DNA from 2 places in the Priestia sp. P5 genome. Region 2 is predicted to be linked to the other one. Evidence: a T-box and tRNA genes for the amino acid it is inferred to sense, from the RefSeq annotation. Region 2 holds a T-box; the other holds one or more tRNA genes.

Evidence for each region. The T-box of region 2 lies ahead of serS (serine--tRNA ligase). A T-box ahead of a tRNA ligase gene usually reads a tRNA of that ligase, here a tRNA-Ser.
Region 1: it encodes a tRNA-Ser, which carries the amino acid that the T-box ahead of serS (serine--tRNA ligase) is inferred to sense. The anticodon was not compared.

Annotation. Positions count from the first base shown of each region.
Region 1 covers NZ_JAKWFJ010000001.1:372,245-380,087, reverse strand. Annotated here, with positions in the region: gene MMB69_RS01955 (peptidoglycan D,D-transpeptidase FtsI family protein) at 1-352, opposite strand, end outside; gene MMB69_RS01950 (MFS transporter) at 514-1,791, opposite strand; gene sodA (superoxide dismutase SodA) at 1,921-2,529, opposite strand; tRNA gene MMB69_RS01940 (tRNA-Ser) at 2,727-2,819, opposite strand; tRNA gene MMB69_RS01935 (tRNA-Ile) at 2,831-2,907, opposite strand; tRNA gene MMB69_RS01930 (tRNA-Asn) at 2,911-2,985, opposite strand; tRNA gene MMB69_RS01925 (tRNA-Met) at 3,026-3,099, opposite strand; tRNA gene MMB69_RS01920 (tRNA-Asn) at 3,101-3,175, opposite strand; gene MMB69_RS01915 (DUF456 domain-containing protein) at 3,238-3,723, opposite strand; gene MMB69_RS01910 (hypothetical protein) at 3,774-3,956, opposite strand; gene MMB69_RS01905 (DUF1189 domain-containing protein) at 4,071-4,853, shown strand; gene MMB69_RS01900 (MFS transporter) at 5,005-6,216, opposite strand; gene MMB69_RS01895 (hypothetical protein) at 6,293-6,625, shown strand; gene ispG (flavodoxin-dependent (E)-4-hydroxy-3-methylbut-2-enyl-diphosphate synthase) at 6,777-7,843, shown strand, end outside.
Region 2 covers NZ_JAKWFJ010000012.1:4,036-11,878, reverse strand. Annotated here, with positions in the region: gene MMB69_RS26945 (serine hydrolase) at 1-262, shown strand, start outside; gene pdxS (pyridoxal 5'-phosphate synthase lyase subunit PdxS) at 453-1,340, shown strand; gene pdxT (pyridoxal 5'-phosphate synthase glutaminase subunit PdxT) at 1,362-1,949, shown strand; T-box leader at 2,007-2,219, shown strand; gene serS (serine--tRNA ligase) at 2,272-3,549, shown strand; tRNA gene MMB69_RS26925 (tRNA-Ser) at 3,661-3,753, shown strand; gene MMB69_RS26920 (deoxynucleoside kinase) at 3,873-4,553, opposite strand; gene MMB69_RS26915 (deoxynucleoside kinase) at 4,553-5,188, opposite strand; gene MMB69_RS26910 (glycoside hydrolase family 18 protein) at 5,332-6,633, opposite strand; gene MMB69_RS26905 (cysteine hydrolase family protein) at 6,690-7,232, opposite strand; gene tadA (tRNA adenosine(34) deaminase TadA) at 7,312-7,782, shown strand.

The sequences.
Region 1 (7,843 bases), on a different contig from region 2:
GAATATCAATCACATTTGTGGTGTAAGGAACATCGATCATAGTGGCTAACTTTTTAGCGATGCGCAGCCTTTCTTCAGCTGTATTTCCTTGAAAACGAGTATATGTAATCGTATTTAAAGAGGTATTATCTACAATTACGCGGTTATAACGATCGTACATTTTCCCTCGAGGAACAGGCGTACTGACCGTAACGTCCTGTGTTTTTTCGACTTCTCGTTCGTAATTCTCACCGTATACAATTTGAACAAGTCCCAACCGCAAAATTAATACGGAAAATAGGGCAAATACGGTCAAAAAAAGTAAGTTTACACGAAAAGGCACGTGACTTTTTCTTCTTTTTTTCTTTTTCATACCAACACCTACACTTTATAAAACATATATACCATAACACCATAAAATCAGCCATTTAGCAAATAAATAGACACCTGGCAGGTGCCTATTTACACAACGTATTTATTCTAAAAGAAAAGCGAAGCATTTTCCATAGTACAAATGAAGGAGCTGATAACACTCTAAGCTGGAGACTCTCCGTCTCCTTCATTTAATACCGGAGGAGTAACAGTCGTTTCTTTTTTGTGCAGAGGCTGTGAGATATGTCTCACACAAAAATAAATGATCGTATGCCCTGCTCCAACAATAGCTAATAAAATGGGAATACTTTTTGCTTCATCAAAAAATAGTACAGCTATTAAAAATAAAGATATGGAAACGACGCGCCCGATATTCAGAAATACTTCTCTGACAACAATGTATTCAATTCTTTTTGAAACAACGTCTTTTGCTCGTCCAATCACATCGTACGTTAGAGAAATGAATGGAACCAATAAAATAGGATAGGCAATGGCAATACAAACAGCATATATAATTAACTTTGGATACGATAAGTTAAAGATAAGCAAAAAGACTGCTCCATAGAGAAGGAGGCCCCCTGTGAAGATAAACCGAAGGCGATTTTTTTGCTTAATAAACCTTGAGGCAACATAGTATCCTACAAATGCAACCGCTGAATTCACCAGTCCATATGTTCCTAAAGCTAATTCACTTCCCGTCGTAATAAATACCATGACGGATACAACAAAAATGAACGTACCTTCACGCAACCCTTGAAAGAAATGAGCCTGCAATATTCGATTCCAGTCTTTATTGACTTTTCGTTCAGCCCATACTTCTTTAAATTTGTATACTCCTTCCGCTGCGCGTCTTGTAATAAAAAAACTAAGCACAACGGCACCGATAAACAATAGCAGCGATACACCAAACACAATTTTATACCCAAGTGATTCATACAAAGCGGAAATAACAAAGCCCGCTCCTAAAGGACCAATCATCCCTGCAAAAGAGTTTAAGATCCCTAAAAATCCGTTAAAAAAGTCTCTTGTATCAGGTTCTGTAATTTCAAAAGTTAGCACATTAAAAGCTAGCCAATAAAAGCCGTATCCTATACCCAGCAGTCCACCAAGCAATACTAAATACTCGGCTGCGTTAGCTCCACTGACTAATACAGCGATATAAAAAACAGCTAAAAAAGATACACCTAACCTTAAAACTACAACCCGGTCAATTCGTTTGGCCCATTTACCTGCTAAAATAAACGTAAGCGGCTGAAGCACCACTACCGCTAAATTATAAATAGCGAGATCCGAAAATTCGCCTGATTGTTTCCACAGATAAATGTTAACAAACGAATTGGAAATTGAAATAGCCAAGGCATAAAGACCGCCTATAATTAAAAGCAAAAGTAAATCTTTACTAACTTCTACATCTCCAACTACTTTTTTTAATAAAGGCATATCAAAAAACTCCTTTTCTCTTCTACACCTAGTGTGTGAAAAAGAAAAGGAGATATGTAAAAGAATTGGAAAACAAAAAAGCCAGTAAAGGTAATAATTACTTTACTGGCTCTTAAATACGTCTTTAGCTTATTTTGCAGCGTCGTAACGCTTAGCAACTTCGTCCCATTTTACAACATTAAAGAATGCTGAAATGTAATCTGGACGGCGGTTTTGGTAATTTAAGTAGTAAGCGTGCTCCCAAACGTCTAGACCAAGAATTGGCGTTTTGCCTTCCATTAATGGGCTATCTTGGTTTGGTGTGCTTGTTACTTCTAATTCGCCGTTGTTTACAACTAACCAAGCCCAGCCAGAACCGAAGCGAGTTTTAGCTGCATTTGCAAATTCTTCTTTGAATTGATCAAAGCTGCCGAATTTGCTAGCGATAGCGTCCGCTAATTCACCAGTTGGAGCACCGCCGCCGTTAGGGCAAAGGATTGTCCAAAATAATGAGTGGTTCGCATGACCGCCACCGTTATTGCGTACTGCTGTACGGATATCTTCAGGAACAGCATCTAAGTTTGAAATTAACTCTTCAATACTTTTGCTTTCTAAATCCGCTTTGCCTTCAACAGCAGCGTTTAGATTTGTAACATATGTGTTGTGATGTTTGGTGTGGTGAATATTCATTGTTTCTTTGTCGATATGTGGTTCCAGTGCATCGTATGCATAAGGTAGTTCTGGTAATTTGTAAGCCATGAATAATTCCTCCTTCAAAATATGTAAGCATTTTGGCGCAAAAGCACCATATACGTTTAGATTAGCAAATTTACCCTACTGTTTCAAATAAAAAGTTCCTAATCCATGATTTATATTTACCTAATTCCCATTCGCTATTCTTTTAAACATAAAAAAAGCTTCTTTTTCTCAAAAGAAGCTTTGAATAGACAATAGTATGGCGGAGGAAGAGGGATTCGAACCCCCGCGGGCTTTAACACCCCTGTCGGTTTTCAAGACCGATCCCTTCAGCCGGACTTGGGTATTCCTCCAACCCTATAAATGGTGGACCCTGCAGGACTCGAACCTGCGACCGGACGGTTATGAGCCGTCTGCTCTAACCAGCTGAGCTAAGGGTCCACATGGCTCCACAGGTAGGACTCGAACCTACGACCGATCGGTTAACAGCCGATAGCTCTACCACTGAGCTACTGTGGAACAGTATGAATTATGTATGTCACAAATGCAAATTGGAAAATAGCGGCGGAGGGGATCGAACCCCCGACCTCACGGGTATGAACCGTACGCTCTAGCCAGCTGAGCTACACCGCCATGGCTCCACAGGTAGGACTCGAACCTACGACCGATCGGTTAACAGCCGATAGCTCTACCACTGAGCTACTGTGGAACAATATAACATTTACTAGCGACATTAAAAATTTAACATGTTTCTAGCCTAAAGTCAATATATTATTTTAAAACAGCGTATAAAAAATAGGCAATCATCAGCAGTTGAATAAATCCTTTTGAAATAGCGCCACTAAAAAAGCCAATAACCGAACCTACTCCAATTTTTACTGCGTTGCTAATTGTGGTCCGATGAACAATCAGTTCTCCTACAATCGCTCCGATAAACGGCCCTAAAATAATTCCAAATCCCGGAATGACAAACGGACCCACAAGCAGCCCAACTGTACTTCCCCAAACACCTGCTTTAGTGCCTCCGAATTTTTTCACACCAATAATATTAGCTATATAGTCTGCTAAAAAAAGTGCGACAACTAACAATCCTTGTATCACCCAAAATAACCAGCTATAGGAGCTAAAATCATAAAATAAACCGTATATAACAAATCCTAGAGCTACAAATAGCACGCTTGGGATGATGGGATAAACCAACCCAACAAACGATACAACAAAGCTAATGATAATTAATGCCCAACATAAAATAGCCATGCCCGCACCTATCCTTTTTATTATTACTATTTATCATACAATAATCACTCCTATAAAGAAAGACCTTGCACGACGAGTCCTTCCTTTATTTTACTTTCGAATACCTCTTCAAATAATGATTTTCGATTGTACATCTGCAATATTAACAGCACGGTCCTCAAGCTGCCCGTAATATCCCCAAAAACAATGACGGCAAAACCTGTACATATACGCATAAGATGTGCTTGTGACAAAACGCTCCACCGCATCATTGTAATTGGTAACGGTTTCTAAAATCTATTGTAAACCTTAAATTTTCGCTATAAAATAAGGTATAATCAGAATCTTCAATAAGAGGAGGCTTTACAATGAGCATGCTGAAAAAGATGGCATGGAGTTTTACTTCCTTCAAAAAAATAAGGTCGCTTCGCTTTGAGCATACGAATAAAACAATTGGCTTTGTGCTGTTTTTAACATTTATTTCTTTGCTGCCTACATTTTTCTTTATGACTTTGACGATTGTAAACGGCTATCATATCGCTACTACAGATCTTCCAAAATCTGTTTCTTCTTTTTCTATTTCAAACTCACAGCTTACGTCAAGTCAACCTTTCACAAAAAAAGTAAACGGTACCGCTTTTATCTTAAACCCCTCACAGTCTATTGAACGGTTTCATTCCCCTGCTCATGCAATTGGTTTTTTAAAGGATGGAATTTACATCACGACTAATTCACAAACACAAACGTATTCATATGAGTTGCTAAACTGGCACCATAAAGATAAAAATGAACTGTTAAACTTGCTGCACGAACAAAAATTTTCTCTATACATACTTGTCCCTATCGCTATGCTTTTACTGTACGTATTAACATCTGGACTAAACTTCCTTTTTATTACCTGCCTTGCTTATCTTGGAAAGCTGATTGGACTCATTACTAAAAAGCAGCTTCCTTTTAAGCAGCTGTGGGCACTGAGCGCTTATAGTACGGTAGCCTTCACGCTGCTTTATACGCTCTTTGAAGCTTTTTCTTTGTCTCTAGCAACACATAGCTCTCTTTACTGGATAGGAACGTTCTTCATTTACTTGTTGCTCGTCACAAGGGTTCCTATAAGAAAAAAGATAAAACCTAATAAAGCGATTGAAACATAACGAAATGAATCCAATCAACCGCTAGAAGCACCTACATACATAAAATCTATGTTTACCCTGCCAATAAAAAGCTCCGAACGAATTTGATTCTTGATCAAGAATCAAATTCGTTCGGAGCTTCTTCAACTAACATACTTTTGTCTCAGCCTCTTTATTTCTGTACAACTTTTCTTCTTCCCATTGCAGAAGAAAAAATTTTCAACTGATACAAAACCCACAAACCTCCTGCTGTGAGCAGAATAAAGCTATAAACAAACATCAGCCTTTCAGTATGCATCCACACTTCAAAAACGACAGGTCCCAACGCTACTCCTAAAAATCTCACCGTTCCATAAATGGATACAATAAACCCTCTTTCTTCTTCTGAAGCCGCTGAAGTAATCATCATATTAATACACGGAAGAACAAACCCTAAGCCGCCAAAGGCGACTGTCAAACAAAACATCAAAATAGGAAGCGTGTAAATCATCGTTAATACTCCAAACATTACAAATAAAAGAACCATTCCTACTATCATCAATTTTTTCATGAGCTCTACGTCTGTTTTGATTCGCTGCCCGGTCCAATAAGAAACGAGCGTCATTGCGCCAAGAGGAAATAAAAAAGCGGTTCCTTTAAAAAAACCGTCTATATGATACGTTTCCTCTATTAAAAAAGATAAGTAATATAAAATGCCAAATAATAAAAACAACCCCAATCCCCCGACAAAGAATAAAGGAAAAAGCGATTTTCTTTTATCATAGACAATCCCAAGGGCTCTCTTTAAATATTCTTGAACAGATACTGAATCCGAACCTGTTTTCCCTTCTCTCACATACATGACTATACCTACTAAAGCAGCACCTGCAGCTAAGGGATAGACAAAAAATGCGGCATACCATACGACGAGTGCTGCCGATGCTCCAATTATCGGCGCAACCACTTTTCCTGCTCCGTTATACACTTCTAAAATCCCGAGGACCTTTGCTCTTTTTTCCCCTGTAAATACATCTCCAGTTAATGCCATTGCCAACGTTGTAGTACCTGCAGCTCCAATCCCTTGAATGACTCTGCCAGCCATCAACACAGCAAAGTTTCCAGAAGAGAATGAGGCACTACTAGCAGCGATGACACTGCCTATTATCATGATGACGAGCGAATATATGATTAACTTTTTACGCCCATACCGGTCTGATAAAATCCCTACAGCAGGGATACACAATGCGGCTGGAATCGAAAATGCACTCAGTATCAAACTGGTTTGAACTCCGCTTAAATGAAGTGACTTTTGAATGCTTGGCAGCAGAGGAATGAGCATGGAATTTCCTAATACCATAATCAAAGGCAATAAGCCTAATGAAACAATCATTAATTTTTCTTTCAATTTTCGTTCTCCAATCATATTTAAGTAAGACAAGCATAGGCTTTACACATAAGCAAAAGAATGAAGGAGGAGCATAATGAAAAAGCTATGTGCATTAGCCGCTTTCGCTTTTATCGGATATATTTGTCACTATGACATTAAATACGGGACCATCCCTACTGCTACTGAAGCAGTTCAAGTCAGCAAAGCGCAGCCTGCAGAAACAAAAGCCGCCAGCTCTTCTTCCACCTATACAAAAATAAAAATTAAGCCAGGCGATACAGTTTTATCCGTCATTGAGGAGCTTACAAAAAAAGCGATACCGGTTTCTATGAACCAAATGATTACAGACTTCAAAAAGTTAAATAACGGTACAGCGCCTGAGGATATTCAAATTGGAAAAACGTATAAGTTCCCTATTTACAAGTAATGACAGCATTCTTCTTGTCAAGATGGGATAGTCATTGTTAAAATAGCTAAGGTAGTACTTTCTACTAGTTATTTTGTTCATAAAGAGTTATTCTATTAATGAATTCAAATTCTTGATTTCATTTTGAAGGAGAGATTATCACGTGAGTGAAATTATACATCGTACAAAAACACGCCCGGTTAAAGTTGGAGATTTAACAATCGGAGGCAGCAACGAGTTAGTTATTCAAAGTATGACAACCACTAAGACACATGATGTTGAAGCAACGGTTGCAGAAATTAAACGTTTAGAAGAAGCAGGATGCCAAGTTGTTCGTGTTGCTTGTCCAGACGAGCGCGCAGCAGATGCAATCCCTGAAATTAAAAAACGCATTAACATTCCATTAGTTGTGGATATTCATTTTGACTACCGCTTAGCATTAAAAGCAATTGAAGGCGGAGCGGATAAAATCCGTATCAACCCTGGTAATATCGGTCGCCGTGAAAAAGTGGAAGCTGTTGTAAATGCTGCAAAAGCTAAAAATATTCCAATTCGTATTGGAGTTAACGCCGGTTCACTTGAAAAACGTATTTTAGATAAATACGGCTATCCGACAGCAGATGGCATGGTAGAAAGTGCACTTCATCACATTAAAATTTTAGAAGACCTTGATTTCCATGACATCATCGTTTCAATGAAAGCATCGGATGTTAACTTGGCAATTGAAGCTTATGAAAAAGCTGCTCAAGCATTTGACTACCCTCTTCACTTAGGAATTACAGAATCGGGCACATTATTTGCAGGAACTGTAAAAAGTGCAGCAGGTCTTGGCGCTATTTTATCTAAAGGAATCGGAAATACATTACGTATTTCTTTAAGTGCGGATCCTGTTGAAGAAGTAAAAGTTGCGCGCGAATTGCTAAAATCATTCGGTTTAGCTTCCAATGCTGCCACTCTTATTTCTTGCCCAACTTGCGGACGTATTGAAATTGATTTAATTAGCATTGCTAATGAAGTTGAAGAGTATATTTCAACTGTAAAAGCACCGATTAAAGTTGCGGTACTTGGCTGCGCTGTAAACGGTCCTGGTGAAGCTCGTGAAGCCGATATCGGGATTGCAGGAGCACGCGGTGAAGGTCTACTATTCCGCAAAGGTGAAATCGTACGCAAAGTTCCTGAAGAAACAATGGTTGATGAACTAAAAAAAGAAATTGATAAAATTGCTGCTGAATATCACGC
Region 2 (7,843 bases):
GTTAAACGATAAAGTTATGAACGATCAAAAAGTTGTTGCTCCTATTAAAAAAGGAGAAACAGTTGCTTATGTGAGTGCAACAAACAGCAATCTCAAAGATCTAGGCTATGTAGGAGGTCAAACTACAGATAGCATGACACCGGTTGTGACAAACGAATCTGTTGAAAAAGCTGGATGGTTCTCTCTCGCTATCCGCAGTATTGGTAACTTCTTCAGCGATATTTGGATGAATGCTGCAAATACAGTGAATAATTGGTTTTAATGATAACTCAAAAGAAAGAAGAGATACTACAAGAGAGTATCTCTTCTTTTTATTTTTAGATTTGTTTGTATATAATCTATAAATTAGATAGGAATTTTCCGAAAAATACGGTAAAATAGACACTAAGTTTTGAATTTTGTATATACACTAAAAATTATTGTGAAACACTTGATACAGGAGGAAGACAAACATGAATAACATTACAGGTACTGATCGTGTAAAACGAGGAATGGCGGAAATGCAAAAAGGTGGCGTTATCATGGACGTGATCAATGCAGAGCAAGCAAAAATTGCAGAAGCAGCAGGCGCTGTTGCTGTTATGGCATTAGAGCGTGTTCCAGCTGATATCCGTGCGGCAGGCGGCGTGTCTCGTATGGCAGACCCAACAATTGTTGAAGAAGTGATGAATGCTGTGTCCATTCCAGTTATGGCAAAAGCTCGTATTGGCCATATTGTTGAAGCACGCGTGCTAGAAGCGATGGGTGTAGACTACATCGATGAAAGTGAAGTGTTGACTCCAGCTGATGAGGAGTTTCATTTAAATAAAAATACATTTACGGTTCCATTTGTGTGCGGTTGCCGTGATCTTGGCGAAGCATCTCGTCGTATTGCTGAAGGAGCTGCAATGCTTCGTACAAAGGGCGAACCAGGGACAGGAAACATTGTGGAAGCAGTGCGTCATATGCGTCAAGTAAATGCTCAAGTACGTAAAGTTGTGGGCATGGACGAAGATGAGTTAATGACAGAAGCTAAACTATTAGGTGCACCTTATGAGTTATTACTGCAAATTAAACGTGAAGGTCGTTTACCGGTTGTAAACTTTGCAGCAGGCGGTGTAGCAACACCCGCAGACGCAGCGTTAATGATGCAGCTTGGAGCAGACGGCGTGTTTGTTGGATCAGGAATCTTTAAATCAGACAACCCTGAAAAGTTTGCGCGAGCAATCGTGGAAGCAACAACACATTATCAAGACTATGAACTGATTGCAAACTTATCAAAAGGATTAGGAAGTGCAATGAAAGGGATTGAAATTTCATCATTATTACCAGAAAACCGCATGCAAGAGCGTGGATGGTAATTTAAAGGGAGTTTTGACAAAATGGTAAAAGTAGGCGTGTTAGGATTACAAGGTGCCTTTCGCGAGCATGCACAAGCATTAGAAGCAGCAGGCGCTGAAGCCATTATCATAAAAAAAGTTGAACAGCTAAACGAAATAGATGGTTTAATCCTACCGGGCGGCGAAAGCACAGCGATGCGTCGTCTGATTGACAAATATGACTTTATGGAACCTCTTCGCCAGTTTGCACAAGCAGGTAAACCGGTATTTGGTACGTGTGCGGGTTTAATTTTACTCGCAGGACAAGTCGTTGACCGTGAAGAGCCCCATTTAGGTGTTATGGATATTACGGTAGCTCGAAACTCGTTTGGGCGTCAACGGGATAGCTTTGAAGCTGCCCTAAATATTAAAGATATCGGTGAAGATTTTATAGGCGTATTTATCCGTGCTCCGCATATTGTAGAAGTAGGAGAAAACGTTGAAGTCTTAGCCATGCATAACGATCGAATTGTTGCGGCAAGACAAGGTCAATTCTTGGGATGTTCGTTTCATCCAGAATTAACAGATGATGCTCGCATGGCACAGTATTTCGTAGCAATGGTTGAAGAAGCTTCAAAAAAACCTGTATAAATGAATTGCATCTTGTACAGACTTGTAGTACATTATGATTAATAAAAATGATATTGGTATAAAGCGTTGATAGGAAATAGTAATAAGATTTTTGATTTCAAGAGAGTCGATGGCTGGTGTGAATCGATAATCAATTCTTATGAATCCGTCCTGGAGCAAGCTGTCGAAAAAGTAGTAGGCAGTTTCGGTTCATCCGTTATCTGGTTTAAGAGGAAGGCTTATTTTAGCTTTCAATTAGGGTGGCAACGCGGGTAAACTCTCGTCCCTTTCATGGGGATGAGAGTTTTTATTTTGCCCTTTTATACTAAAGGAGGTACTAAGTATGTTAGATTTAAAATTTTTACGTGCTAATTTTAATGAAGTAAAAGAAAAGCTCAAGTTTCGTGGTGAGGACTTAACGGACTTAGGTCGCTTTGAAGAGTTAGATGCAAAACGCCGAGAGCTAATTGCTCAAACAGAAGAGTTAAAAAGCAAGCGAAATGAAGTATCACAGCAAATTGCACAATTGAAGCGTGAAAAACAAGATGCTGATCATTTAATCGTTGAAATGCGTGAAGTAGGAGACCGCGTAAAGCAATTGGATGAAGAGCTTCGCAGCGTTGAAGAAGAATTAGAACTATTGCTACTTTCAATTCCTAACGTTCCACATGAAAGTACGCCTGTAGGTGAAACTGAAGATGATAATGTAGAAGTTCGCAAATGGGGAGAAATTAAACAATTTGATTTTGAACCAAAACCGCATTGGGATTTAGGAACTGATTTAAATATTTTAGATTTTGAAAGAGCTTCGAAAGTAACGGGAAGCCGCTTTGTATTTTATAAAGGGTTAGGTGCAAGATTAGAACGTGCCCTTATTAACTTTATGATGGATTTACATATGGATGAGCATGGTTATGAAGAAATCCTTCCTCCATATATGGTAAATCGTACAAGCATGACGGGAACAGGGCAGCTTCCTAAATTTGAAGAAGATGCATTCAAGATTAAAGAAGAAGATTATTTCTTAATTCCTACAGCTGAAGTACCAGTTACAAATTTACACCGTGATGAAATCTTAAGCGGAGATCAGCTTCCAATTGCTTATACAGCGTATAGTGCTTGCTTCCGCTCAGAAGCAGGCTCTGCAGGAAGAGATACACGTGGTCTTATTCGTCAGCATCAGTTTAATAAAGTAGAACTTGTTCGCTTTGTTAAGCCAGAAGATTCTTATGATGAATTAGAAAAATTAACAGGCCATGCTGAAAAGGTTCTTCAACTATTAGGTTTACCTTACCGAGTTCTAAGCATGTGTACAGCTGACCTAGGTTTCACAGCAGCCAAAAAGTATGATATTGAAGTTTGGATTCCAAGTTATGAAACGTATCGTGAAATTTCTTCTTGTTCAAACTTTGAAAGCTTCCAAGCTCGCCGTGCTAATATTCGCTTCCGCCGTGATACAAAAGCAAAACCAGAGCATGTTCATACACTAAACGGTTCTGGCTTAGCAATTGGCCGTACGGTAGCTGCAATCTTAGAAAACTACCAGCAGGAAGATGGATCAATTCAAATTCCAGAAGTGCTTCGTCCATATATGGGAAATAAAGAATTTATTTCTAAATAAAAATAGAAGATGTTCATTAAGAATTAATTCTTAATGAACATCTTTTTTAAAAAAATCAATAAAAGAGTTGACTTCATTATTTGTATATGATAAATTAATACTTGTCGATACGGAGGAATACCCAAGTCCGGCTGAAGGGATCGGTCTTGAAAACCGACAGGGGTGTTAAAGCCCGCGGGGGTTCGAATCCCTCTTCCTCCGCCATATTTGACTTATAATGCAATTAACATAGCGCGATAAATTGGAGATTGGAAAACCGTTACTTATAAGTAACGGTTTTTTATTTGTTAAAAATGCCGCTTTAATAGATAAAGCGGCATTTTTTATAGATGACGACGTTTTAACTTTTCATTATGTTGTAAAAAGCGAGCCACTTTTTCCACAATTGATTCAATTGAATCAGGATCCTTAAGAAGGTCGTATTCTCTAATATCTAAACGAAGAATAGGGCAAGCCGTAAAGTTATTAATCCAGTCTTCGTATCGGGCGTGCATCTCTTTCCAATAATCAAGAGGCGTTTGCTGTTCCATTGGTCGCCCTCTTTCTTGAATGCGATCTACAATATCTTCGAAGCTGCCTTCCAAATAAATGAGCAGATCCGGATGAGGGAAATATGGAGTCATAACCATTGCATCGAATAAGCTTGTATATGTTTCATAGTCTACTTTAGACATCGTTCCTTTTTCAAAATGCATCTTAGCGAAGATACCGGTATCTTCGTAAATGGATCTGTCTTGGATGAAGCCGCCGCCATACTCGAAAATTTTCTTTTGTTCTTTAAAGCGTTCCGCTAGAAAATATACCTGTAGGTGAAAGCTCCAACGTTCAAAATCCCCATAAAATTTGTCCAGGTAAGGGTTGGAATCTACTTTTTCAAACGATGTGCGAAATTGGAGAGCATCAGCCAATGATTGAGTCATTGTAGATTTCCCAACTCCAACTGTACCCGCTATCGTCAACACAGCATCATTAGGAATGTTGTATTTAGATCGTAAGTTTACCATTACATACTCCTTTTTAACATACTCTCTTGAACCTCTGATAAGATTCTATTTAAGTGTTGTTTATTTTGTACAAAATCTATTTCATCACCGTCATAACGTAAAATGGTTACATCAGGGTTATTTTGTTCAAACGCCGTCATAGCCTTTTCGTAATCATCACTTAGCCTCGCAAGGTAGTGAGGATCGATGTTTCGTTCAATTTCTCTTCCGCGCATTTTAATACGCTTTAACAAGGTATCCAAACTGGCATTTAAATAAATAATAATGTTCGGAGCTGGCATATCAGCCGTTAAGATGTGGAAGATTTGTACATATTTTTTATACTGTTCATCTTTTAACGTTTGCTCAGCAAAAATCATGTTTTTCATAATATGATAATCTGCTACAACAGGTTTTTTATAAGATAAGAACCCTTTTTGAATATCCTCCAACTGCTTATATCGATTACATAGAAAAAACATTTCGGTTTGAAAACTCCACTCGTTAATATTTTCATAAAATTTCCCGAGAAATGGATTTTCATCTACGATTTCTTTTAAAATTTCGAATTGAAATGCTTGTGCAATCTCTTTAGCTAGAGAGGTTTTTCCGACACCGATGGGTCCTTCTACTGAAATAAAAGGTGTGCCTTGCATTCATTTGCCTCCTTCATGACCACTCGTTCAAAAAAAACAGACAAAAAATATTTTAACATAGAGAAGGAGAATAAGGGGAAAAGAAATTTCTTCTAGTAAGAAGAATAACAAAAAGCCTACTGTTCACAGTAAGCTTTCCCTATTTATGGCTGTGTCACTCTTTTTGTAATTTTGAAGTTATCTTCAATCAAGAGCCAGTTTTGCGGGAAATCCAAGCCTAGTTTCCAGTAGGCCATTCCTCTAAGTTTTAATTCTTTGATTAAATCAAACTTGGCCTGAATAGACCTAGCGTCTTCAAACCATACTTCGTGGGTGCGCTGCTGTTCATCTTTATACCGGAAGAAAGGAGCCTGTGCTTTATTGTCGTATTGAATAGCTACTTTATAGCGAGCTGCCAACTCAATAGCTCGTTGAGGACTAATGGCTTTGGCATATTCTCCTCCTGGTTTGTAAGGAAGTGTCCAATCGTAACCGTATAGGTTTTGACCCATAATAATTTTTGAACTAGGTATTTCAGACACTGCATATTCTAAAACATCACGTACGGGACCAATAGGAGAGACGGCCATAGGAGGCCCACCGCTATATCCCCATTCATATGTCATCGGAACAACGAAGTTAGCAATCTCTCCAATGGCTTTATAATCATGTGCTTCATACCATTTGCCTTTTTGATCTCGACTTGTCTTCGGAGCTAAAGCGACAGACATAAGAAGTTGCTCATCTTGAAGACGCTTTTTTGCTTTTTGTAAAAATGCAATATAAGCTTCTTTATCTGCCGGACGCAAAAATTCGAAGTCAAAGTGAATGTCTCTGAAATTTTGTTCTTTCGCTGTTTTTACAATATTATTTAAGAGCGTATCTTGAACGTCTTTATTATTTAAAATTGCTCGGCCGACTTCGTCACTGAATGCGCCGTTTTCAATATTAGCCAATACCATTAAGAAAATGACGTCATTTTCTTTAGCAATAGAACCTAAATTGTTAAGTGGAGGCGCCTTTAGAGAACCGTCTTTTTGCACTTCGAAGTTCGCTGGTCCAAGATAAGTAAGGTATTTTGCATTCTGATTAATCATTTTCTCTGTTTGAGGAGTGATTTTTCGATTGCTTGTTTCAACATACCCTAAAAACTCACCGTTTCTTTTGTTTGGGGAAGGAGGAATTAAGATGCGGCGGCCAGGGGTTAAGGGTGCTGTAACTGAAACATTGTTCGCATTGGCAATAGCCTGATAGCTAACGCCTAATTTTCTTCCTATCTTCCATATAGTGTCTCCGGCTTTTACTGTGTAGTAAGTACCGTTGATTGGAATAACCATAGATTGCCCGATGACGAGTTGATTTGGATTAGGTAATTCATTTGCTCTTATAATCTTTCCTGCGTCAATGCGAAACTGTTTTGCAATACTATATATACTGTCACCTGCTTTAACAGTGTAAATTTGCATAATAAAAAGCCTCCATTTCATATGACTTACTTCCATCATATGAGAAGGCTTTTTACTTAATTCATCAACTCGGTATGTTTGCAAATATGAGCATTTAATACATTATGCATCATTCTCAAAGCAAAGGTATTATCTTCATCTGCGTTTGAAGCAATACAATCTTCAGGCACAATTAAGTTATACTCACGCATATAAGCATCGTTGGCTGAAAAAAGCACGCATATATTTCCTGCAATTCCTGTTAAAATAAGCGTATGCACATCGAGCTGTGATAGCAAAATATTTAAAGCTGTCCCATAGAAGATAGAATGCTTTGGTTTAATTAAGAAGTAATCAGCGTTTTGTGGTGAAATATGATGTAGAACGGGTGAACTTACCTCATTTGTACAGTGTGTTAAAATGGTCTCTAAGTTTGCCTGCCATAGCTTATAGTGGTCATTCACATAGATAATAGGGATATGTTGAGACGATGCGTACTGTTTTAACTGGGCAATGTTTTGAGCAATTGTTAAAGATTTTTCAGCAAGTATTTTGCCGTTTTTAAATTGAAAATCGTTTAGCATATCAATAATAATTAAAGCAGTTTTAGCGTTCTTCACACAAGGTCTCTCCTTTTCCTGATGTACATAGTAAATAGTGTGACTCAGAAAAAATATAATATGTAAGGTTGGATAAAAAGTGTTAAATGATGAAAAGTATATGAGGTTGGCAATTGATGAAGCATTAAAAGCCAAAGATAAATTAGAGGTTCCCATTGGAGCAGTTATTGTTCAAAATGATGAAGTGGTTGCTTCAGCTTATAACTTACGAGAAACAGAACAGCGATCAGTTGCTCATGCAGAACTTTTAGCAATTGATGAAGCATGCAAGAAACTAGGAACATGGAGATTGGAAGACGCTACGTTATATGTCACCTTAGAACCATGTCCTATGTGTGCAGGTGCTATTGTATTATCAAGAGTAAAAAGAGTTGTGTTTGGCGCTTATGATCCTAAAGGTGGCTGCGGGGGAACATTGTTAAACTTATTAGAGTTTGAAAAGTTTAATCATCAAGCAGAAGTAGTAGGAGGTATGCTAGAAGAAGAATGTGGGAGCCTCTTAACCACCTTTTTTCGTGAGTTGCGCCAACGAAAAAAGTCTGGAAAATAGCGCTAAAAAAGTAAGTTTTCTATAGCGGTTGCATTTTTGAATGAAAAGACGTATACTTGTA